One region of the Pantoea sp. C1E2 genome, then DNA from elsewhere that is predicted to be linked to it. Evidence: predicted binding sites of a transcription regulator. Region 1 holds the regulator's gene; each other region holds the start of a gene.
The links. The regulator CRP, encoded in region 1, controls carbon source genes, mostly activating them, when cyclic AMP is high. The targets are predictions, from matches to a motif close to ATGTGANNNNNNTCACAT.

Region 1 (5,941 bases):
CCACGCCATTGAAGAGATGGTGTGCATGACGTTCAGATGTTGCAGAATCCGCTTCACATGCTGTTCCACAATCGTCACCGGCCCCTCATTCAGATTCTCCGGCGCTTCCAGAATATTGCTGTCATTGCCTGGTCCGTCATAGGCTAGTCGCTGCTGACAGCGCTGCAGCGCAATTTCACAGGATTGCAGATAACGCTCCGCCAGTTTGGGCGTCAGCATGGTGTGCTCACGCGCCAGAATCGTCATTGCGTTGAGATGCTCAACGATAAACTGACTGTGCGTCACCCACATGCGCATATCTTTCAGGTACTGCGCATTAAAGCCCGGCTCGCTGGATGCCTGATTCAGGGAGTTAAACAGCGCATTGTGCGCCTGATTAACCTTCATGCGTTGATACGCCAGCTTTTCGGGGGATTGCTCCGGCCCCAGCAGCATTCTTAGCGCTTCCTGATAGGCATCCAGTGCATCATGTGCGTTGCTGCGCAGCAAGCCACTCTGCCACTGCGGCCATAGCCAAATCATGCCGGCAAAGGCGATCAGGCAGCCCATCAGTGTGTCCATCATGCGCGGTAACAGGAACTGCGCGCCGTTCAGCGACAGCAGCTGCAGCGAATACACTGCCGTCACGGTAAAGCCAATCATCGACCAGCCGTAATACTTGCGCGTCACCAGATAGCTGGCGAGGGTGATGGCCAGCATAAACAGCAAGGTGATCGATTCGGGCACCGCCAGCTGCAGCGAACCGGCCGCGATCAGCAATCCGGCAAAGGTGCCCAACGCACGGTGCTGAATGCGTACCCGTGTGGCGCTGTAGCCATTCTGGCTGACGAACATAATGGTCATCAGAATCCAGTAGGGCTTGGGAATATTGAAGAACAGCGCCAGCGCACTGCCAAACATCAGCATCACCGAGATACGCGCGGCGGTGCGCAATGCGGCGGATTTCAGCGACAGATAGCTGCGCAGCGCCGGAAACAGCGGCAAACGGCGCTGGCGATCGGCCATCAGGTCACGGGTGTACAACGGCTTCTGGGTGCGCAGCACGCGAGCGATACGGCTGAAGTGGTAATAGCAGAAGTTACCCACCGGATTATCGGGGTTTTGACGCGCAATCTTCTCCAGCGCACCGAGCTGCTTCTCCATGTGAAAACGATCGGGCAACTGATGATAGAGAATGGCATCGGCCAGCAGACGCAGGCGCGCAGAGATAGTTTTCGCATTCCAGCGGATCACCGCTTCGGCGTGACTCTGTTCCACCAGCTTCTGCACCTCTTCCGGCTGGTGCAGGCTCACCGAGATGTGTTCCTGCAAATCCAGCGCCACCTGGAACGCGCGCGTCAGGCGTTTGTGGCTGTTATCACGACTGGCCGACAGCATATGCATTTGCTGATAACAGGTGGTGATCAGATCAACGGCTTTTTGCTGGCGTGCCAGCAGCGGTGGTAATGCCTTTTCCGGATCGGTGAGCTGCGTCAGCAGGGTATATTTGGCATCGCAGTAATCCGCCAATTCCCGATACAGCAGGCTAAGGGTTTCACGCATCGGCTGCTCTTTCCACAGCCAGAACCAGAACCAGTTAAACAGGCCGTACCATAGCGTGCCACCGATATACAGTAGCGGCGGCACCCACATGGGCATGCGTCCAACCAGGCTGAGGCTAAAGATGGCGGCAATCAGTGTGGCGGGCAGCAAGCGACCGTGCAGTGGGCTGATTTCGCCGGTCACGCCTATCAGCAGCGGCAGCACGAATAGGATCAGCGGTAAAGGAATCGCGTCACTGGTGAGAAATTGGATCAAAAAGCTGGCGGTGGCAAACAGGGAGCCGCCGACAATCAGGCGTTTGAAGAAGCGTTTATGCGGGGTATCGAGACCCGCCATGTTGCAGCAGGCAGGCACTAAGGAGAACAGCAGGCCTTTTTGCAGATCGCCAAACAGCCAGCCAAGAGCCACAGGCAGGCACAGCACCAGCGTTTGCCGCAGTGCGTAGTTGACCTCAGGATGATAGATGATTCGGCGCCACATCAGCTCATCGCAAACAAAAACGGCGCGATGTTGCCATCACGCCGTGGGTGATAAGAAATTAGCGGGTGCCGTAGACGACGATGGTTTTACCGTGTGCGGAGATCAGGTTCTGATCTTCCAGCATTTTCAGGATACGACCCACGGTTTCGCGTGAGCAACCCACGATTTGACCAATCTCCTGACGGGTGATTTTGATTTGCATCCCGTCCGGGTGAGTCATCGCATCTGGTTGTTTAGCCAGATTAAGCAGCGTTTGCGCGATACGGCCCGTCACATCGAGGAAGGCAAGGTTGCCCACTTTTTCGGAGGTGACTTGCAGACGACGCGCCATTTGCGACGAGAGTCGCATTAAAATATCCGGGTTTACCTGAATCAGCTGACGGAATTTTTTGTAGGAAATTTCAGCCACTTCGCAGGCACTTTTCGCACGTACCCAGGCACTACGTTCCTGACCTTCTTCAAACAGGCCGAGTTCGCCGATGAAATCTCCCTGATTGAGGTAGGAGAGGATCATCTCTTTGCCTTCTTCATCTTTGATCAGTACCGCGACGGAACCTTTCACGATGTAGTACAGCGTTTCCGCTTTCTCACCCTGATGGATGAGTGTGCTTTTGGACGGATATTTGTGAATATGGCAATGGGACAGGAACCATTCGAGTGTAGGGTCTGTTTGCGGTTTGCCGAGAACCATTCGCTATTATCCTCTGTTGTAATCGTGCCCAAAATACAGGGGGCAGTTTTCCCTGTCAGGCGGTGTAATCGTAGAGCGCTTCCAGTAAAGGAAAATTATTTCCGGGTGATTCTTAAGCTACGCTTTTGATTCTTCCCGCCTTCGTCTGTTATGACGAAAATATTTTCAGCACTGTTTGTAGCACAGCTTTTGCAAGCTGTCTTCTGTTGTCTCGCTTCAGCAAAGGGCAGATGTGTCTGGATTGCTGTTTATCAAGTGAAAGCGTACTCTGGCGGCAAAACCGCCACTTCAGGAGAAAGAATAATGCAGGCACGAGTGAAATGGGTGGAAGGGCTGACCTTTCTCGGAGAATCCTCATCAGGCCATCAGGTATTAATGGACGGTAACTCGGGCGACAAAGCGCCGAGCCCGATGGAGATGGTTTTGATGGCAGCTGGCGGCTGTAGCGCGATTGACGTGGTGTCGATCCTGCAAAAGGGTCGAAATGACGTGGCTGACTGCGAGGTGAAACTCACCTCCGAGCGCCGTGAAGAAGCGCCACGTATTTTCACGCAAATCAACCTGCATTTTATCGTTAGCGGCAAGGCGCTAAGCGATAAAGCGGTCGCGCGGGCTGTCGATCTGTCGGCGGAGAAGTATTGCTCGGTGGCGATCATGCTCGGCAATAGTGTGAAAATGACGCACAGTTACGAAGTGATTGAGCGATAGCATCAGCGGGCGGCCAAACGGCCGCCGCTACAGAATTTCTGGATTATTCAATCCGTTTACCTTCAATCAGCCGCTGCACCAGTGGCGTCATGATTAACTCCATCGCCAGACCCATTTTACCGCCCGGCACCACCAACGTGTTCATATGTGAAATGAACGAGCCCTGGATCATCGCCAGCAGATAAGGGTAAGCAATGCCTTCCAGTCCACGGAAGTGAATCACCACAAAACTTTCATCGAGCGAAGGGATTTCACGTGCGGCAAACGGGTTGGAGGTGTCAACGGTCGGCACGCGCTGGAAGTTGATATGGGTGCGTGAGAACTGCGGCGTGATGAAGTTGATGTAATCCTCCATCGAACGCACCACCGAATCCATCACCGCTTCGCGCGAATGGCCTCGCTCGCCGGTGTCGCGCACCAGCTTTTGAATCCACTCCAGGTTGACGATCGGCACCACACCGACCAACAGATCGACATGCTCCGCCACGTTCTGCTGCTGCGTGACGACGCCGCCATGCAGTCCTTCATAGAACAACACATCGGTGTTTTCCGGCAACGGCTGCCAGGGCGTGAAGGTGCCGGGCACCTGATTCCAGGGCACAGCTTCATCATAGGTGTGCAGATATTTGCGCGATTCACCTAACCCGGTTTGTCCGTAATGCTTGAAGGTGTGTTCTAACAGACCGAAGTCGTTGGCTTCCGGGCCGAAATAGCTGATATGGCGGCCCAGATCGCGCGCTTTACGGATCGCCATGTCCATTTCGGGACGGGTATAGCGATGGAAGCTGTCACCTTCCAGCTCCGCAGCGTGCAAATCCAGCTGCTGAAATATTTTACGGAAGGCAACGCTGGTGGTGGTAGTACCGGCACCGCTTGAACCGGTCACGGCAATGATTGGATGCCTGGCTGACATAACAGAACTCCCTGTGAGGTCGGGCGATGAGCATTGTTACCACGAATTATCGTGCGGTGCATTAACCGCGAAATTCGCCTTTCGGCATAATGTTGACGGATTCATGCAGTTCCGACCACACCAGAACGACGTCCCCGCGTTCCAGCTGGCGGCGCACGTCGGCCACTTTCTGTTCCAGGCTGCGCTCCTGCTCACCGTAGTCGGTGCCTTCGCGCAGCACGAAGGTTTCAATCAGGTTTTCAAGCGTTGCGACTTCAAGTTCTTGCCAGGGAATAATCACGATCACACATCCAGATAAGTTGAGAGCCAGTCAGGCACACGTTGTTCCAGCCACATTTTTGGCTTCATTAACGTACCGCCGACAAAGCCAACGTGACCGCCTTTTTGCGTCAGCTGATATTCAATCGAAGGCGACAGTTGCTCCGGCTGCGGGATCACCGCATCAGTCATAAAGGGATCGTCTTTAGCATGGATGATCAGCAACGGTTTGCGCACGCCCGTGAGCAAGGGCATGGCGCTGGCACGTTGATAATAGTCGTTGGCATCCAGAAAACCGTGCGCGCGGGCGGTAATCGCATCATCAAACTCACGAATACGGCGGAATGCCCGCAGCTGGCTCAGTTCAACGGGCAACGTGCCGGGCCAGGCCAACAGTTTGCGCGTGGCATTCTGTTTCAGCTTGGTCAGCAAATAGTGCTGATAGAAACGAGAGAAGCCGGCATCGAGCTTTTCGCTGCAGGGTTCGAGCGCAAAGGGAGCCGAAATCGCGACGGCTGCATCCACAGGCACATCATTTCCCTGCATGCCCAATAAATAGGCCAGCATATTGCCACCGAGTGAAACGCCCACTGCTGCAGTAGGCACCGTGCCCCATTCGCGCTGTAGCCAGTGCAGGAAATAAGTCGCGTCTTCGGTTTCACCGGAATGATAGATGCGCTCCAGGCGATTCGGCTCGCCGCTGCAGCCACGAAAGTGCATCACCACCGCCAGCCATCCACGTGCCTGGCACGCTTGCATCAGGCCATGAGCATATGGGCTACGGAAGCTGCCTTCCAGGCCATGGAACATCACCATACGCGGCTTGTGGCGTGCCTGTGCCGGGTCTTCGCTCCACGCGAGATCGACAAAATCGCCGTCCGGCAGGTCAAGTCGCTGCCAGTGCGGGCGCAAGGTTACGCGCCGACGCAGTATGCGCGGCAGCAGTGTTTGCAGATGCGCGTTACTGAATCCGCGCAGCGGTGTAAATCGCTCGCCGTTCAGGCGATCAAAATAGCTTGGGTAAAGGCTTGTCTGATGCATAACTCGCTGATAGCTTCGATGGGTTGTCCGCTTTACTGGGTGAGGAGCACCCGAATATACATGGAACTGAGTCTTTTTTTATCAATGTTAGGTTTTCTTTGGGTCGCTGCCATCACGCCAGGGCCCAATAATATGTTACTTACCGCCTCAGGTGCTAATTTTGGCTTCCTGCGCACCATCCCGCTGCTCATTGGTATCATGATTGGTATGCAAGTCATGTTGCTGATGGTGGCATTTGGCATCGGCGGCTTGATCCTACTTTATCCTTCGCTGCATCTGGTGCTGAAGATTGCCGGTAGCCTCTACCT
Region 2 (5,941 bases), 3.8 Mb from region 1:
CCATCTGCAGATAGCGTTGCTGTAGCATGCTGCGTAATGCCTCGTCGTCTCGGGTGAAGTCAGGTTGAGGCGGCCACGCCACCACACAGTGCAGCTCGCCAAACGGCCCTAAAATCTCATCGTCAGTGAAGCGGTAATCACTGGTGTCGTGGTTGAGTTCTTCACGCAGCGCCAGCAACAGCTCACAATCTTCATACTCATGACGATTAATCACGCCCAAACCGTAAATCAGTTTCAGGCGCACCGACAATTCGCCCAGTGGGCCATCACCCAGCAGCAGCGGTTCAACCGCATACTTCACGGCATAATCGTCTTTGCGGAAAACCTGCAATACCAGCAGGTTGACCGCTTCAGCCAATAGCTCAACGGCGGCGATCAGGAAGCTTCTCACCGATCGACCGGCGTTCAGGCGCTCAAGCACCCGGTTTTCAAAAGCTTGCTTCTCTTCCATTATTGCCTGCATCGTTCCACTACCGCCGACGGGCACGGTTGGCACCGCGCCCGAGTGAGCTATTAAAAGGCGCGCATTATGCCATAGCGTTGTAAGCACTCACCACTGAGGTGACCACTTCGCTATTGGCTTCCAGCCCAGAGATCTCGGCCAGCGTGGCCTGCGGACCTTTCTCTGCCAGTAATGTGGCCAACTCTTGCGCTTGAGGATCGGCTTCGCTGCGGTAGTGCATCGCGGCGGCAATGCCCTGCACCAGATTCGCGTGCGGCAGGTGGTACTCAAGCGTGCCGAGCGTTGGCTTGATCAGACGATCGCCCGCGCTGAGTTTGCGCAGCGGCTGGCGGCCAACGCGTTCCACATCATCTTTCAGATACGGATTTTCAAAGCGAGTGAGGATTTTCTGGATGTAGGCAGCGTGCTTGTCTGCATCAAAGTCATAACGCTTGATCAATACTGCGCCGCTCTCCTGCATCGCACCCTGCACCACGGCACGCACTTTCTCATCCAGAATCGCATCACGGATGGTGGCGTGGCCGGCTAGCTGGCCGAGATAAGCGGTGATGGCATGACCGGTGTTCAGCGTGAAGAGTTTGCGCTCTACAAACGCCATCAGATTGTCGGTGAGTTCCATGCCGGGAATGTTTGGCAATTCACCTTTGAACTGGGTTTTATCGACAATCCACTCGCTGAAGGTTTCAACGGTGACTTCCAGCGGATCGCTGCTGCCGGCTTCAGAAGGCGGCACGATGCGGTCAACGGCGGAGTCCACGAAGCCCACATGCTCTTCAACCCACGCGTGATACTGCTCTGGCAGTGCCTTCAGCACGTGCTGCTTCAACTGGCTGGTGCCGCGTACCATGTTTTCACAGGCGATAATATTCAGCGGACGGACATTACCGTTGTCGCTGCGTTTGGCCAGACCCTTCGCGACACCGCCTGCGATGCGTTCCAGAATCTGCGGACCAACCGCCGTGGTAACGATATCAACCTCAGCAATCAGCGTGACGATGTCGTCGCTGGTGCTGTTCACTGCGCTAACGCCAGTAACGATTTCGACTTTTGCCTGCTCGCCAACCACATGAACCGGATACTCATGACGGGCGTTAAGGGCATCCAGAACCACCTGATTCACATCCGCGAACACCAGTTCGATACCGGCATCAGCCAGCAACTTACCGATAAAACCGCGACCGATGTTACCTGCTCCAAAATGTAACGCTTTCATAAATTTGACCCATATCAAATGACGAAAGGGCGGGCAAATCCGCCCCGTATAAGTGGGACGGGCTTGCCCGCCCCAGGGAAGTTAAAACGCGCTGTTACGCTTTTGGCGACAACAGATCCAGCACATCCTGCACGCTGGTGGTGTTTGCCAGCTTCTCAATCACGCTGTCATCATCCAGCGCGTTGGTCAGGCTGGTGATCACCTGAATGTGTTCGTTATTGCGAGCTGCAATACCAATCACCAGGCGCGCCACGTCATCGGCTTCTTCACCAAACAACACGCCCGCTGGGTACTGGCAGAACACTACGCCGGTTTTCAGCACGCGGTCTTTGGCTTCCACGGTGCCGTGTGGCACAGCGATAGACTCACCGAGATAAGTCGGGGTCAGCTTTTCACGTTCCAGCATCGCTTCAACGTATTCTGGCTGAACATAACCGCCTTTCACCAGCTGCTCACCGGCAAAACGAATCGCCTGCTCTTTGTTGCTGGCGCTCAAGCCGAGGAATACGTTGTCCGCGCCCAGTTTGAACAGGTTCGAGCTGCCGTCATCGTAGCTGTCTGCCAGCGTGGTCTGCACGGTTTCACGATGTGCTTCGCTGCGGTTAGCGGCGATCAGACGTTCAGTCAGATTGCTGTACAGTGCGCTATCGAGGAAGTTGTTCAGTGAAATATGCTGAGCCTGTGGTGCCTGACGCATCGCACGCTCAGTAAGATCGCGGTGAGTTATCACCAAATCTACATCGCCCGGCAGTGAGTTAATCGCGCTGTTGGTCACTGAGATATTGCTCAGACCGGCATCCTGCACTTTCTTACGCAGCACACCTGCACCCATGGCGCTGGAACCCATACCGGCGTCACAGGCCACGATGATTTTACGCACGTGGCTGACATCAACGCTGTTTGCATCGGCGATGACCGGAGAACCGGCAACGGCCTGGCCTTTCGACTGTGCTTTCATATCACGCATACGCTGAGTGGCAGCTTCGATATCGTCATCTTCTTTCACTTTGCTGGTTTTCAGCAGGATAGAAGAGACCACGAAGGAGACCGCAAACGCCGCGATGATTGCCGCAATGTTGGCGAAGTACGCGCCTTTTGGCGTCATCGCCAGTACCGCGAGGATTGAACCCGGAGACGCTGGAGAGACCAGACCGCCGTTCAGTACGGTCAGGGTGAACACGCCTGTCATACCACCGAGGATCACCGCCAGCAGCAGGCGTGGCGCCATCAGCACGTACGGGAAGTAAATTTCGTGGATACCACCAAGGAAGTGGATGATTGCCGCACCGCCTGCAGACTGTTTGGCGCTACCGCGACCAAAAATCATATAGGCAACCAGCACACCCATACCTGGGCCTGGGTTCGCTTCAATCAGGAAGAAGATAGATTTACCGGCTTCGCTCGCCTGCTGGATACCCAGTGGAGAGAAGATACCGTGGTTGATGGCGTTATTGAGGAACAGGATTTTCGCCGGTTCAACAAAGATAGAGGTCAGTGGCAGCAGGTTGTTCTGCACCATCAGGTTTACGCCCGCCGCGAGGATGTGCGACAGACCTTCAACCAGTGGACCGATGCCGATAAACGCCAGCAGCGCCAGCAGCATACCGATGATACCGGCTGAGAAGTTGTTAACCAGCATCTCGAAGCCGCTTTTGATCTTGCCATCAACCATACGGTCAAAGGTTTTGATCGCCCAGCCACCCAACGGACCGGCAATCATCGCGCCGAGGAACATTGGCATATCCGCACCAACGATCACGCCCATGGTGGTGATTGCACCGACCACGCCGCCGCGATCGCCGCCTACCAGGCGTCCACCGGTGAAGCCGATCAACAATGGCAGCAGGTAAGTAATCATTGGGCCGACGAGTTTCGCCAGCGTTTCGTTTGGAATCCATCCGGTTGGGATGAACAGTGCTGTGATGATACCCCAGGCGATAAACGCACCGATATTTGGCATCACCATGTTACTCAGAAAACGACCAAAGCTCTGGACCTTGACCTTCGCTGATGAGGACATAAACCCACCCCTTATTGAGACGCGCTGCAATAAGAGCGCGGTTGTTTTTGTTAAGACTTTTATTGAGCCGTTCCGGCGCGGGCCGTGGCATCACTGTATGCACGCGGACTCTAGCACTAGTTTATTACGCTGCGTAGCATCCGGGGTAAGTGTGATGCAGATCACGCAAAATTGGGGTGGTCAGGGTGCTATAAGGTGATGAAGATCACATAAATAGGGTGTAAGAAAAGTACGAAGGCGAAATTTTAAGCAAAACAACGGGATAAATGTGACTTAAGTCACCTTTAAGGCCCTATGGTTTGTTTCATAAGTGTGATTAAGATCACAAACTATTTTTGGTCGAAAATGCGCCAGATCACACAATAGTGATACCGATAAGGACGTTGTAAGGAAGTGACGAAATATCTGAAAGATGAACTGAAGAGTTTGTCAGGAAAGGGGCGACCTTTTGGTCGCCTCTGAGTGCCTAAAAAGCGACGTTACAAACCACCCTGCACGGCATTTTGCGCCTGGGTCAGGGCTTGTGCATTGCTGGAAAGGTTGCTCATCAGGGTGTTGTACTGCGTGGCCTGATCCTGCGTCGGGAACTGGACGCCGCCATCGTTAAAGGTCACACGCGTGCCCTGCGACTGCAGATAATCGCCGGTTTGCACCGCCGCCTGGCTCAACGCCTGCAGCTGAGGCAGCAGCGGAATCAAAGTACCCGCTGGCTGTGTCACCACTTTGGCGTACACGCTGTCATACACTTTCTTCAGGTCATCTGGCTGCTTCAATGTGGCTTTACTGCTGTCGGCCTGCATTTTGGCGCTCTGAATCTGCTGCGACAACACACTCAAATTGCCGCTGGCCTGACGCAGACTGTCGCGACGGGTCAGGTAGTCTTGTGGCACGCGAATCGCGGCCAGTTCATCGACCACAGGGCGCATGCCTTGCTCAACCGCCTGATTGGCCTGCTGAGAGAAGCCGTACAGAATGGCGTAATCGCCCGCGTAGTTGCCAAAAGTCTGCTTCTGGTTTTCGCTCAGGCTTGGCAGATGCTCGCCGCTACGCATTGCGGTGTTCTGTAAAAAGTCGGAGAAAGCTTTACGCTGATCGCCTTCTTTGTCGCCACAGGCGGTAAGTTGCATCACAACCAGTGCACTGACCATAAGCATGCCGGTACGCATCCAGATGCGGGATAATCCTGACGCCATGTTGAACTCCTGTTATGGCTAAATTCGATTCGGTGGGAATGGTCCTAAAGGATAGTGCAATGGCCTGGCGTGTACAACGGGAGCGGATGACCTGGTGCGCATCAATGCACACCAAATCATAAACGGCAGCAAGAGAGTAAGGTCGCCAGGCGGAGCGACCCGGCAGATTAAAACACCAACGCTTGTCCATCCTTGCGACTTTCAGTGGCGGCAATATAGAAGCCCTGCGGATCGCGCACAATCGCCTGCGCACCGCCAAAGTTGTAGCTCTGCAGCGGGTCTTCCACCGTTATCTGGTGGCCCATCTCGCGCAGCTTCGCCAGCACATTACGGTCGATACCCGGTTCCACCACCACCGCGCGGCCTTGCTCCACGCGCCAGCGCGGTGCATCAATTGCCGCTTGCGGATTCTGCTTGTGCTGCATGATGCGCAGCGCCAGCTGCAGATGTCCCTGTGCCTGCATTGGGCCGCCCATCACGCCAAACGACATCAATGGCTGACCTGCCGCATCCAGCGCAAACGCCGGAATGATGGTGTGGAACGGACGTTTGCTGCCGGCCACCACGTTTGGATGTTGCGGATCGAGCGAGAAGCCGCAGCCGCGATTCTGCATGCTGATACCGGTGCCCGGCACCACCACGCCCGAACCAAAGCCCATATAGTTGGACTGAATAAAAGACACCATCATGCCGCTGGCATCGGCGGTAGAGAGATACACGGTGCCGCTCTGCTGCGGGGAGCCGAAGGTAAAATCACCGGCTTGATCGGGATTGATCAGCTGGGCGCGCTGTTTGAGATAGCTGTCACTCAGCAGCAACTCTGCCGGGAATTCCAGATGGTCGTAATCGGTGACATAACGATCCAGATCGACCAGCGCCAGCTTCATCGCTTCGAACGACAGATGTAGCCAGGGTACGGAATCCGGCGTGTAGCTGCCGATGTCCCACTGCTCCAGAATACCCAGTGCGATTAGGGTGGCGATGCCCTGACCGTTGGGTGGCAGCTCCTGCACCGAGCCGTCGGCAAACGGACGCGATAACAGATCTACCCA
Region 3 (5,941 bases), 3.1 Mb from region 1:
GCCGCGCCAGCGATGACGTTATCCAGCAGCGCCTGATACAGATCCTGCTCGTTGACGATGCCACCGCGTGAGGCGTTGATCAGGAATGCACTCTTTTTCATACGCTTGATACGCGCAGCATCAAAAAGATTCTGGGTTTTATCAGTGAGCGGCTTGTGCAACGTGATGAAATCGCTGCTTTCGGTCAGATGATCGAGGCTGACGAATTCGATGCCATGCTCGGCGGCAAATTTTTCATCTGGATAAAAATCGAAAGCAATCACGCGCATGTTGAAGCCTTTGGCACGCAGCGCGACCTGTTTGCCGATATTCCCCAGGCCGATAATCCCCAGCGTTTTGCCATACACATCAGTGGCAAAGATGCGCGGCCAGTTGCCGGCGCGGGTTTCAATCGCAGCCTGTGTAATCTGGCGTGCGCTATTGAGGATCAGGGCAAAGGCGAAGTCGGCCACGGCATGTTTGTTGGCATCCGGCACATTGGTGACGTAAATGCCGCGTGCGCGGGTGGCATCCAGATTGATGTTGTCGACGCCCACGCCATGCTTACACACGATTTTCAGTTGAGGTGCTTTTGCCAGCAGTTCTTCGTTCACGTCGGTAAAAGCAACGATCATCGCCACGGTATCGGCCAGATGCGGCTCCAGCGCACTCAGTGGCGCATCGGCGGGCTGCGTGATCAGCTCAAAACCCTGTTGTTGCAGCGCATCAATGGGCGCAGCGTCATATTTTGCGAAAGAGGGTGAAGTACAGATAACTTTCATGGCTTTTCCCAATCCTGGTGTTGGAACGGGCAGCAATCGCTGCCCAATCGGTATTTACTGCAAATACTGATTCACGATCTGGCGGATCTTCTGCTCTTCTTCGGCAGAGAAGCTCACCGCATAGCGGCTGTTACCCACATCAGACCCCAGCAGTGACACGGCTTTCTTCACGGTGGCTGGTGGGAAACCCACGCTGTAAAGATCGGTACGCAGGCCGGTGATGTTCTCCTGTGCCTGGCGTGAACCTTCAATATCGCCCGCGTGGAAACGTGCCCAGATGGCATTGATCTCTTTCGGTGCCACGTTGGCGAGACCCGAAATACAGGCGGTGCAGCCTTCAACAAAGCCGCGATGGATCAGCGAGTCTGGGCCGGTCAGCACGTTGAAGTTCTCCATGCCTTCAGCGGCCTTGAGGAAACCGCTCAGGCTTTCATAGCTGCCCGCGCTGTCTTTAATACCAATGATGTTCGGGTGCGAGGCCAGCGCACGAACGGTTTCCGGCTGCAGGGTGTTACCGGTGCGCGCAGGGATGTTGTACAGATACAGCGGCACCTCAATCGCATCCGCCACGGCGCGGTAGTGGGCAATCAGCTCTTCCTGCTTGAGTGGCACGAAATACGGGGTGATCACCGACACCGCATCGACGCCCAGTTTGGCGACTTGCTTGCCGAGACGGATGGTTTCACGGGTAGAAATCTCACCGATGTGGGCCACAACCGGCGCGCTGCCGTTCACTTCATCGACACAGGTTTCGGTGACGGCTAATTTCTCCTGCTCGTTGAGCACAAAGAACTCACCGTTGGTGCCGCCGCAGAAAATACCGTTACCGGCGCTGAGTTGACGTTGCACCTGCAGGCGCTGTGCCACGGGATTAAACGCACCTTCGCTATCAAAGGTGGTGACGATGGCGGTTAATACGCCCTGAATTTTCTTGCTCATGATTCCCTCATTAATCCTTAGTGATTCAAAGCCGGAAACAGCGTCAGGTAGACGTTTCGTACGTCATCGGCGCTCACTTTCATCGGTACATTTTTCATCAGTCGCTGCACGTCGAGCGCGGCTTCAACCAGATACGGCAGATGATCCGGGCCGATGCCCAGTTCTTCCAGGCTGGCAGGCAGTTTGAGACGTTTTACCAGCGCGGCGAAGTACTCCACCAGCGCGTGCGATTTCGCTTCTTCATCCAGCGAAGCATCAGCGTCCGGCAGCAGATCGTAGGCCAGCGCGAATTTGCTTACGGCGGCGGGGCGCACAAAGCGCATGCACGGTGCCAGCAGAATGGCGTTCGCCACGCCGTGCGGCAGATGATATTTGCCGCCCAGCGGATAGGACATCGCATGCACTAAATGCGTACCAGCGTGGGCAATCGATGCGCCACCGTAATAAGAGGCCCACAGCATATTCAGGCGCGCTTCCAGATTGCCCGGTTCGGCGATGGTGGTCTCCAGGCTGGCAAACAGCTTTTTCATGCCGATCAGCGCATAGTTGTCGCTCACCGGATTGGACACGGTGGCGGTAAAGCACTCGATCAGATGACACAGTGCATCGATGCCGGTGGAAGAGGCGATATGCGGTGGCATGCTGGTGGTCAGTTCAGGTACCAGTGCGACATAATCGGGCAGCATCACCGGAGTAATGATGCCGACTTTGGTCTCTTTCTCTGGGATCGCCAGGATCGCGTTCGGCGTGGCTTCGGAGCCGGTACCGGCGGTGGTCGGGATCAACAGTGACGTGGTGCGGGTCAGTGGTTTCTCACCGGCCAGCAGGGCATCCAGTGTCGGCGCGCCGTCAACGCACAGAATCGACAGCAGTTTGGCGACATCCAACACGCTGCCACCGCCGACGCCAATCACCAGATCGATGTCGGTTGACGGTAAAGCAGCAACAATGGCGGCGACATCGTGCTGGCTCGGCTCCGGCGGCACGCTGTTCACAATGCTCAAACTGCTGATCTGCTGCTTCAGCTGCGCGATCAGCGACTGAACCGCTGGAATGCCTTCGATATTCTTGTCGGTGACCAGAAGCGCTTTTTCTTTACCCTGCAGTAAATAGCTGAGGTCATTTAGCGCCTGGAAGCCACTGATCACGGTGCTGTTGATATTCATTTCATACCCTTATCGCGGTTTTTTCGTACTAAATGATTAATTTTGCTCATTCAGTGCGGGTTCTGTCACTACAGTGCCTAAATTTATAGGACAAATTGATTTCAAATAATTTGATCTTGCTCACATATAATCAATCATGATTGAATATAATCAATCTCAACGCGGCGAGCTGCCGGTAGAGGAAAGAGAATGACTTCACAGCCATGGAAAACACCCGTCTTAGTGATCGCGGATGATTTTACCGGTGCCAACGACGCCGGTAGCGGACTGGCGCGAGCAGGCGCAAAGGTGCATGTGCTGTTTGATAGCAGTACAGCCCACGATGCCAGCAGCGCCGATGTGCTGGTGATCAGCACCGACAGCCGTGCAGTCAGCGCAGCAGAAGCAGCGCATCGTACAACGCTAGCATTACAGCAGCATCAGGCGATTGCCCAGGATGGCTGGCTGTTTAAAAAGATTGATTCCACGCTGCGTGGCAATCCCGGTGCAGAGATTGAAGCCGCGTTACACGCCAGCGGAAAAACCTTAGCACTGGTGGTGCCCGCCGTGCCGAAACTCGGTCGCATAACGCGTGAGGGTGAAGTCTGGATCAACCAGCAGCGTCTGACGGATACCGAATTTGCCAGTGACCCGAAAACCCCGGTGACCAGCAGCCATGTGTTAACCCGTCTGCACATGCAAAGCGATCTGACAGGTGAAACCCTTGATTTGGCGACGGTGCGCAGTGGCAAGCTGACACAGGTGCTCGCCAGTAGGCAGGGCTTAGTGGTGCTGGATGCCGAGCAGGATGCTGACATTGCGCTGATCGTGGCGGCGGCGGCGAGTTTACCCGCACGACCACTACTCGCGGGCGCTTCCGGATTAGGTGATGCCCTGGGTGAATATCTGGCGTCGCGTCCTGCCAGGCCAGTACTGGCGGTGGTGGGTTCAATGAGCGCCATCGCGCAGCAGCAAATTGCCCGCCTTGCGACCCAGCGCGACATTTGCATTATCGATATAGATATCTGTCAGCTTTTTGCTCAGCCCGCATGGCCGCAGGCCGCTGAGTGGCAGCAGGCGATGCAACAGGCGTTACGCGACGGCGCGCACTGCGTGGTGCGCACTACACAGCATGCAGAACAACGTCATGAGATCGAACAGCTGTGTCAGCAACATCAGGTGTCACGTCAGGAACTGGGAGAACGCATCTGCCTCTTCCTCGCCCAATTGACCCACAGCGTTTGCCGTCATGTCTTGCCTGCCGGGTTGTATCTTTCGGGCGGCGACGTGGCGATTGCTGTCGCACAGGCGCTCGGCGCCAAAGGTTTCCAGATTCAGGGCCTGGTGGCGGGCTGTGTGCCGCACGGGGTTCTGCTAAATAGCGAATTACACCTGCCGGTGATGACCAAAGCGGGTGGCTTTGGAGACGAAAACACCCTGGTAGAAGCCATCCGTTTCATTGAGGAGAAGTCGAGTGAATAAAATTATTGCGGTGACCATGGGCGATCCTGCAGGCATCAGCCCGGAGATCATCATCAAAGCGCTAGCGGAAGGCGACCTGGCGGGTATCCCGGCGGTAGTGATCGGCTGTGCCAGCACGCTACGTCGGGTGATGGGGCTGAACATTACGCCGCAGGCTGAATTGCGCGTACTGGACAACGTCAAAGACGCGCATTTTGCACCGGGCATCATCAACGTGATCGATGAGCCGCTGGCGAATCCAGAAGCCTTAAAACCGGGCGTAGTGCAGAAAGAAGCGGGCGATTTGGCCTGGCGCTGTGTGAAGCGCGCCACCGAACTGGCACTGGCCGGTGAAGTGCATGCGATTGCGACAGCTCCACTCAATAAAGAAGCGCTGCACTCGGCAGGGCATATTTATCCGGGGCATACTGAACTACTGGCGCAGCTGACTAACACCAAAAACTACGCCATGGTGCTGTACACCGATCACCTGAAGGTGATCCATGTGACGACGCATATCGCGCTGCGTAAGTTCCTCGACACGCTCAATGGCGATCGCATCCAGACGGTGATCGGCATGGCGGATACCTTCCTGCGCCGGGTTGGTTTTGACCATCCGCGCATTGCCGTTGCAGGGGTGAACCCGCACGCGGGCGAAAATGGCCTGTTTGGTGACGAAGAGATCACCACCGTCGCACCGGCGATCAAAGTGATGAAAGAGAAGGGCATTGATGTTTATGGCCCTTGCCCGCCGGATACCGTGTTCCTGCAGTGCCAGCAAGGCCAGTACGATATGGTGGTGGCGATGTACCACGATCAGGGACACATCCCGCTGAAATTGTTAGGCTTTTATGATGGCGTCAATATCACCGCTGGCCTGCCGTTTATCCGCACTTCTGCGGACCACGGTACGGCGTTTGATATCGCCTGGACAGGTAAAGCGAACTCTGCGAGCATGGCGATCTCCATTAAACTCGCGATGCAGCTAGCATAGGGAAATATGAAGGGACAAAGCCGTCTCGACCAGATTATGGACTATTTGAAAAGTCATAATCTGGTCACTGTAGAACAGCTGGTGAGTGCGATCTCGGCTTCACCGGCGACGATCCGCCGCGATCTGATCAAGCTCGACAAGGAAGGCGTCATTAGCCGCAGCCATGGCGGGGTGACGCTCAATCGCTTTATTCCAGCTCAGCCGACCACGCTGGAAAAGATGCAGCGTAATCTGGCCGAGAAGCAGGCCATCGCGCAGTTTGCCGCCAGTTATGTGCAGTCAGGTGACTCAGTGGTGCTGGATGCCGGCACCACCATGCTGGAACTGGCACGACAGCTGACGCATTTGAAGTTGCGGGTGATCACTGCCGATCTGCACATCGCGCTGTTCCTGTCTGAATTCAAGCAGATTGAAACCACCATTATTGGTGGCCGCATTGATGACTCCAGCCAATCCTGCATTGGTGAACATGGTCGTCGATTGTTGCGTAGCATCAATCCCGATATCGCCTTTGTCAGCTGTAACTCATGGAGTATCGAGCGCGGGATTACCACGCCGACGGAAGATAAAGCTGGATTGAAGATGGATCTGCTGGCGAATGCACGTCGCCGCATCCTGCTGGCTGACAGCAGTAAATACGG
Region 4 (5,941 bases), 3.7 Mb from region 1:
TCAGATCGTTCATCAGGTCATATTTTGCCGCTACGGAGTGAAACACGTCCGCGACTTTATCGGCCTTTTCGCTTTTCGCGACGATCTTAAAGCCAAAATGGGTAGTTTCCTGCTGTGATTCATCTGCCATCGGGTTTACCTGTTCCACAAACAATTCTTGCCGAAGTGTATCAGAGTCGCGTTACGCGAGCACGTGACCACCGTGCTATTCGTTGATGCGGCGCAGCGAAGCGGTGGAAGAATCTGCCGCATTTTCATCAGGCTCGGGATCGTCCGCCCAATCTTCATCCGCCTCTTCCGGCTGCGCTTGCTCCACCAGCTGAGGATTGATCGGTCGTTTGATCTCCACACCCAACGCGCGGAAGGATTCGCTTTGTGCAATCAGATTGCCGCGCCCTTCTGCCAGCTTTTTCATCGCCTGATGATAACTCTGCTGCGCTTTGTCGAGGCTATGACCGATACCGCTCATATCGTCCACAAACAGTCGCATTTTATCGTACAGCCGCGTGGCACGGTCGGCGATGCGTTGCGCGTTGCGGCTCTGGTGCTCATAACGCCACAGATTGTTGATGGTGCGCAGTGCCACCAGCAAGGTGGTTGGGCTGACCAGCATGATGTTCTGCTGCAATGCTTCGCTGATCAATTCTGGCTGGCGATCAATTGCCAATAAGAAGGCTGGCTCAACCGGAATAAACATCAACACATAATCCAGAGAGCGTAAACCGGGCAATTGTTGATAATCTTTTCGCCCCAGAAGACGAATATGGCCGCGCATGGCGTTAACGTGTTCCTGAATTGCCTGCTCGCGCGTGGCTTCATCTTCCGCGTTGAAGTAACGTTCGTAGGCCACCAGCGTCATTTTCGCGTCAATCACAACATCCTTGCCCTGCGGCAACCGCACGATCACATCCGGTTGCATCCTGCCCTGCTGTTCTAACTGCACGCTGACCTGCGTCTGGTATTCATAACCTTCGCGCAGACCGGAGGCTTCCAGCACGCGCGCCAGTACCACTTCGCCCCAGTTGCCCTGAATTTTGTTATCGCCCTTCAGCGCTTTGGTGAGATTGACCGCTTCCTGCGCCATTTGCGCGTTCAGCTGCTGCAGCTGGCGAATCTCATGGGCCAGCGTATGGCGTTCGCGTGCCTCCTGGCCAAAGCTATCAGTTACCTGACGACGGAAGCCATCCAGCTGTTCACGCAGCGGGCCAATCAGGCCATTGAGGCTTTGACGATTCTGCTCATCTACGCGACGTCCGCTGTTTTCAAAAATGCGGTTGGCCAGATTTTCAAACTGCGCGCTGAGGCGCTGCTCGCTGTTGGTGAGCAGGCGCTGCTTCTCTTCTGCGCCAAAACGCGTCTCTTCTAAACGGATGGTGACTTCACGCAGTTCCGCTTCCTGCGCGCTGTTCACTTCCAGCTGATTGCGCAGTTCCCGGCTGAGCTGCTCGCTTTCGCCACGCCAGTAATCGAGCTGTTGCAGCCGTTCCTGTGCCCCGCTGAGCGTGCCATGCAACTGCCGCAGCTCTTGCTCGCGCTGCTGGATTTGCTGCTGTAACTGTTCGAGCTGCTGCTGCTGGCGCTGCTGCGCCTCTTCCAGCAGTCGGCGTTCGGTGGTGAAGCTGGCGTGCTGGTGGCCGGCACGCAACTGGGCCAAAATCCAACCGAGGCCCAGTCCGGCCAGCGCCAGCGCGCCGCTAATGATAAGTTGCTGATCCATAATCCCCCCGCGGATCGTTTCGCTGAGGGAAAAGGTAAGGCGCTACTGTATGAATGTCCAGACTGTTGTGAAGCTGGCGGGTGATTTACAGCGCTTTCACCGTCAAATCACCTGCCTTCCACGCATCAATCAGGAAAAACGGCATCGGCAATAGCCATTCGCTGCCTTTTACTTTGGCGGGATAACACCAGCTTTGCCCGTCGTGCGTGAGTTCAACCTGCTGCCAGCCGTTATCCACATTTTCCACTTTACCCGCCATGCTGGAGTAACCGGCGTTGCTACCTACGTGGAAACGATCGGTTTGCCAGCGAATGGGCGGATGTGCAGGCCACGCCTGGGCATGATGGAACTGGAAGATATCGTCATGATTCAGCAGGCTTTCGCGCACCGTTGGCCACAGCGCCACCTTGAGGAAATATTGATCGGTGAAGCGCTCACTGCCGCTGTACTGGGCGATAAAGTCGCGCATCTGCTGCTCAACGTTATGGAACACGCCGTGACACCCGCCCCACATTCCTGCCAGCAGCAGTTCGGTATGGGTAAAGTAGTCGCGCATATGATGGAACCAGGATGGCGACTGCAGCCAGGCCTCCACCGCCGCCACTTCGCGTTCAGACAGCAAGGAGTCCGCATCCCGTACGATGTAACGTTTAACGCTGGGATCATCCATCACCAGAAAGCGCCACAGCGTCGGGAATATTGTCTTCTCATGCGACATATCCACCAGCTGCGTATTCGGCTGCCTGAGGCGTTGCCAGACGTGTTGCGGCACGCTGTCATCAAGATAGATACGACAAATCCAGTCAGGATAAAGCTCGCGCGCGACGTCGATATTTTTGATCAGTGTTTCACAGTAGCGCGGTTGGCCGCCGTACAGGCTGAAAGAGATGATGTTTTCTGATGGATTGGCGGGATCAAAAGGCGGCGGCGCTTCTGCCGGATACGCCACTTTATGACCTTGCCGGAAAATCGTGTCTGACTTTTCCAGCGACTCGCGGCCATAGCGCGCCACTTCATCATGCTTCTCCAGCCAGCCACACACTTCCGTTAAGCCATCGAGCCAGGTGTCAGAGGCCTGCGCACGCTGTGCGGCTGGAGCCTGATAGATCTTTTGGTAGGTTTTGTAGGATTTTTTGTACTCGCCCACGCGCATCAGCGTTAACGCATAGTCGCTGAGCACTTGCATATTTTGCGGCATGACGCGCAAAACTTCTTCACAGCACTGACGTGCCACGGGGAAGTCAGAGGCCGCCATCGCCTGGCGAAAACGTGCTGCCACGCTCTCAATACGAGACTGCGCAGCAGCGGGAGTAGGATTAAAGGCAGGACGAGGAGCAGAAACCGTTTTGCGCATAGTTGTTTTCTCAGTATCAGCTGAAAAACGTGCGCAATGTGGCGGCAGCAGGGAATTCCTTATCCGTAATACCTGCTGCCTTGCGCACTAAATTAAGCGACGCGCGGCTTCTACAACAATTTTCACCGCATCGCTTTCGGTCTGTTTCATGGTCACCGCGTCCGGGATCTCTTTCTGCGTACGGTTAACGATAACACCCGCCACCATGCCCGCTCGCAGCCCCTGACTGGCGCACATGGTTAACAGTGTAGCGGATTCCATCTCATAGTTAAGCACGCCCATTTGCTGCCACTCTTGCATAGAGCCCTGGAAGCGATTCACCACGCGTCCTGAGAAGGTATCGTAACGTTCCTGGCCCGGATAGAAGGTGTCAGAAGAGGCGGTGATCCCGATATGCGTTTTGGCGCCACAGGCTTCTGCTGCGGCCACCAGCGCGGTGGTACAGGTAAAATCGGCCACTGCCGGGAATTCCATCGGCGCAAAGTGCAGGCTGGCACCATCAAGGCGTACAGACGCGGTGGTGACCAAAACATCGCCCACATTAATATTCGGTTGGATCGCACCGGTGGTGCCGACGCGCAGGAAAGTACGTACGCCGAGCTGCGCCAGTTCTTCCACCGCAATTGAAGTAGATGGGCCGCCGATACCGGTTGAACACACCACCACCGGCTTGCCATCGACTTCCGCGAGGTAAGTGGTGAATTCACGATGTGAAGCGAGATGCTGTGGGTTATCCATCAGCGCAGCGATTTTTTTCACACGCTCCGGATCGCCGGGAACGATTGCCAATGTGGCACCTTTCAGATCGGCTTTAGTGATACCAAGGTGGAAAACGTCAGACTGGGCCATAACAGACTCCTGATAGATAAGGGATATGCGTGTCACTCTACGTGAGAGCGCCAGATAAATATGTGATTAGTTTCACCATCGACAATGAAACTTACATTATCAGAAAATTATTATGTGACATGAATCACACAAATGCGCTCGGCAATTCTGAATTGCTACAAGCGGTGCTGTGTAAGTTCGGGTGGCAGTGTTAATAGAGAAGAAGAACATAAGTAAACATCCCTCTGAACCCTACGCCAGCCTTGCTCCTGAAGCAGGCTATAGTTACGTGATTGCGCATTTGCTAGCACGGAGAGAACCATGAAAACCGAAGACAATATGGCACAAAAATCAGCAGTCGGCGGCTTTGCCCCGGCCGTTCAGCCCATCGCCAGCAGCACTATCACCACATCCAGCGATCAGATTCATGCGGGTGAAACCTCGGTGCCGAGCCAGGGTGAAAATCTACCCGCTTATTATGCCCGACCAAAAACCTATGAAGGCAAGTTGCCGGTGGTTCTGGTGGTGCAGGAGATTTTTGGCGTACATGAGCATATTCGTGATGTGTGCCGTCGTCTGGCACTGGAAGGTTACCTGGCCGTGGCGCCAGAGCTGTACTTCCGCGAAGGGGATCCGAGTGAATACAGCGATGTCCCTACTCTGCTGAAAGAACTGGTGAGCAAGGTGCCGGATTCGCAGGTGCTGTCCGACCTTGATCATGTCGCTAACTGGGCGGCGCGCCACGATGGCGATATTCGACGTATGGCGATCACCGGATTTTGCTGGGGCGGGCGTATCAGCTGGCTGTTTGCCTCGCACAACCCGCAGGTCCGTGCCGCCGCCGCCTGGTATGGCCGCTTAGAGGGTGAGAAAACCCTGAAGCAGCAGAAGCACCCGATCGATGTTGCCGTGGATCTCACGGCCCCGGTACTCGGTTTGTACGGTGGTCAGGATGCAAGCATCCCGCTGGAAAGTATCGATAAAATGCGCCAGGCGTTGCATGCTGCCAATGCCAAAGCGGAGATTGTCGTGTATCCGGAAGCCGGTCACGCGTTCAATGCCGATTATCGTCCAAGCTATCACGCCGATTCTGCCGCCGATGGCTGGGCACGTATGCTGGCCTGGTTTTCACAGCATGGTGTCGCGCCAAACGCATAATCATATTGGGGCGCTCATGCGCCCCAAGTCCCTGTGCGTTAAACCGTTTCCTCGCGCAGATTTTTTGCCGCTTTAACCATGTTCGCCAGTGCCTGTCGGGTTTCGCTCCAGCCACGGGTTTTCAGACCGCAGTCCGGATTGACCCACAAACGCGCGGGCGGAATACTTTGCGCCGCTTTCCGCAGCAGATCTTCCATCCACTCCACGCTGGGCACATTCGGTGAGTGAATGTCATACACGCCAGGCCCAATTTCGTTCGGATATTCGAACGCTTTAAACGCATCCAGCAATTCCATATCAGAGCGTGAGGTTTCGATGGTAATCACATCCGCGTCCAGTGCCGCGATCGAGTCCATGATGTCGTTGAATTCGCAATAACACATATGGGTGTGGATTTGCGTCGCGTCCTGCGCAACCGCTGCGTTAAGGCGGAAGGCATCGACCGCCCAGGTCAGATAGGCAGCCCAGTCAGACTGGTGCAACGGCAGACCTTCACGCAGCGCGGGTTCATCAATCTGAATGATACCGATGCCGGCTTTTTCTAAATCTTCCACTTCATCACGCAGTGCCAGCGCAATCTGTTTGGCGATGATTTCCCGCGTCATGTCCTCACGCGGGAAAGACCAGCATAGAATGGTGACCGGGCCGGTGAGCATGCCTTTCACCGGTTTGTCGGTCAGCGACTGTGCGTACTTCGCCCACTCAACGGTAATCGGCTGTGGGCGGCTGATATCACCGATGATCACCGGGGGCTTCACGCAGCGAGATCCATAGCTCTGCACCCAGCCATTTTGCGTAAACACAAAGCCATCGAGGTTTTCGCCGAAGTATTCCACCATGTCGTTACGCTCTGCTTCGCCGTGTACCAGCACATCCAGCCCAAG

Region 2: a site for CRP is predicted at 3,890-3,907, ahead of ACXI0A_RS01990 (PTS mannitol transporter subunit IICBA). Genes of this name have one in related genera too.
Region 3: a site for CRP is predicted at 2,975-2,992, ahead of ACXI0A_RS05065 (iron-containing alcohol dehydrogenase). Genes of this name have one in related genera too.
Region 4: a site for CRP is predicted at 4,033-4,050, ahead of udp (uridine phosphorylase). Genes of this name have one in related genera too.

The regions. Positions count from the first base shown of each region.
Region 1 is NZ_JBSZHT010000002.1:4,177,058-4,182,998, reverse strand. It holds gene ACXI0A_RS19965 (YccS/YhfK family putative transporter) at 1-2,022, opposite strand, end outside; gene crp (cAMP-activated global transcriptional regulator CRP) at 2,081-2,713, opposite strand; gene ACXI0A_RS19955 (OsmC family protein) at 3,017-3,421, shown strand; gene ACXI0A_RS19950 (phosphoribulokinase) at 3,465-4,334, opposite strand; gene ACXI0A_RS19945 (YheU family protein) at 4,396-4,614, opposite strand; gene ACXI0A_RS19940 (hydrolase) at 4,617-5,633, opposite strand; gene ACXI0A_RS19935 (LysE family translocator) at 5,694-5,941, shown strand, end outside.
Region 2 is NZ_JBSZHT010000002.1:362,379-368,319, forward strand. It holds gene ACXI0A_RS01980 (MltR family transcriptional regulator) at 1-451, opposite strand, end outside; gene mtlD (mannitol-1-phosphate 5-dehydrogenase) at 528-1,676, opposite strand; gene ACXI0A_RS01990 (PTS mannitol transporter subunit IICBA) at 1,771-3,696, opposite strand; gene ACXI0A_RS01995 (DUF3053 domain-containing protein) at 4,176-4,889, opposite strand; gene ACXI0A_RS02000 (gamma-glutamyltransferase) at 5,057-5,941, opposite strand, start outside.
Region 3 is NZ_JBSZHT010000002.1:1,063,620-1,069,560, forward strand. It holds gene ACXI0A_RS05055 (NAD(P)-dependent oxidoreductase) at 1-761, opposite strand, end outside; gene ACXI0A_RS05060 (dihydrodipicolinate synthase family protein) at 816-1,700, opposite strand; gene ACXI0A_RS05065 (iron-containing alcohol dehydrogenase) at 1,718-2,866, opposite strand; gene dtnK (D-threonate kinase) at 3,056-4,327, shown strand; gene ACXI0A_RS05075 (D-threonate 4-phosphate dehydrogenase) at 4,320-5,300, shown strand; gene ACXI0A_RS05080 (DeoR/GlpR family DNA-binding transcription regulator) at 5,307-5,941, shown strand, end outside.
Region 4 is NZ_JBSZHT010000002.1:481,515-487,455, reverse strand. It holds gene ubiE (bifunctional demethylmenaquinone methyltransferase/2-methoxy-6-polyprenyl-1,4-benzoquinol methylase UbiE) at 1-130, opposite strand, end outside; gene rmuC (DNA recombination protein RmuC) at 206-1,717, opposite strand; gene ACXI0A_RS02480 (tetratricopeptide repeat protein) at 1,803-3,071, opposite strand; gene udp (uridine phosphorylase) at 3,159-3,920, opposite strand; gene ACXI0A_RS02470 (dienelactone hydrolase family protein) at 4,221-5,057, shown strand; gene metE (5-methyltetrahydropteroyltriglutamate--homocysteine S-methyltransferase) at 5,096-5,941, opposite strand, start outside.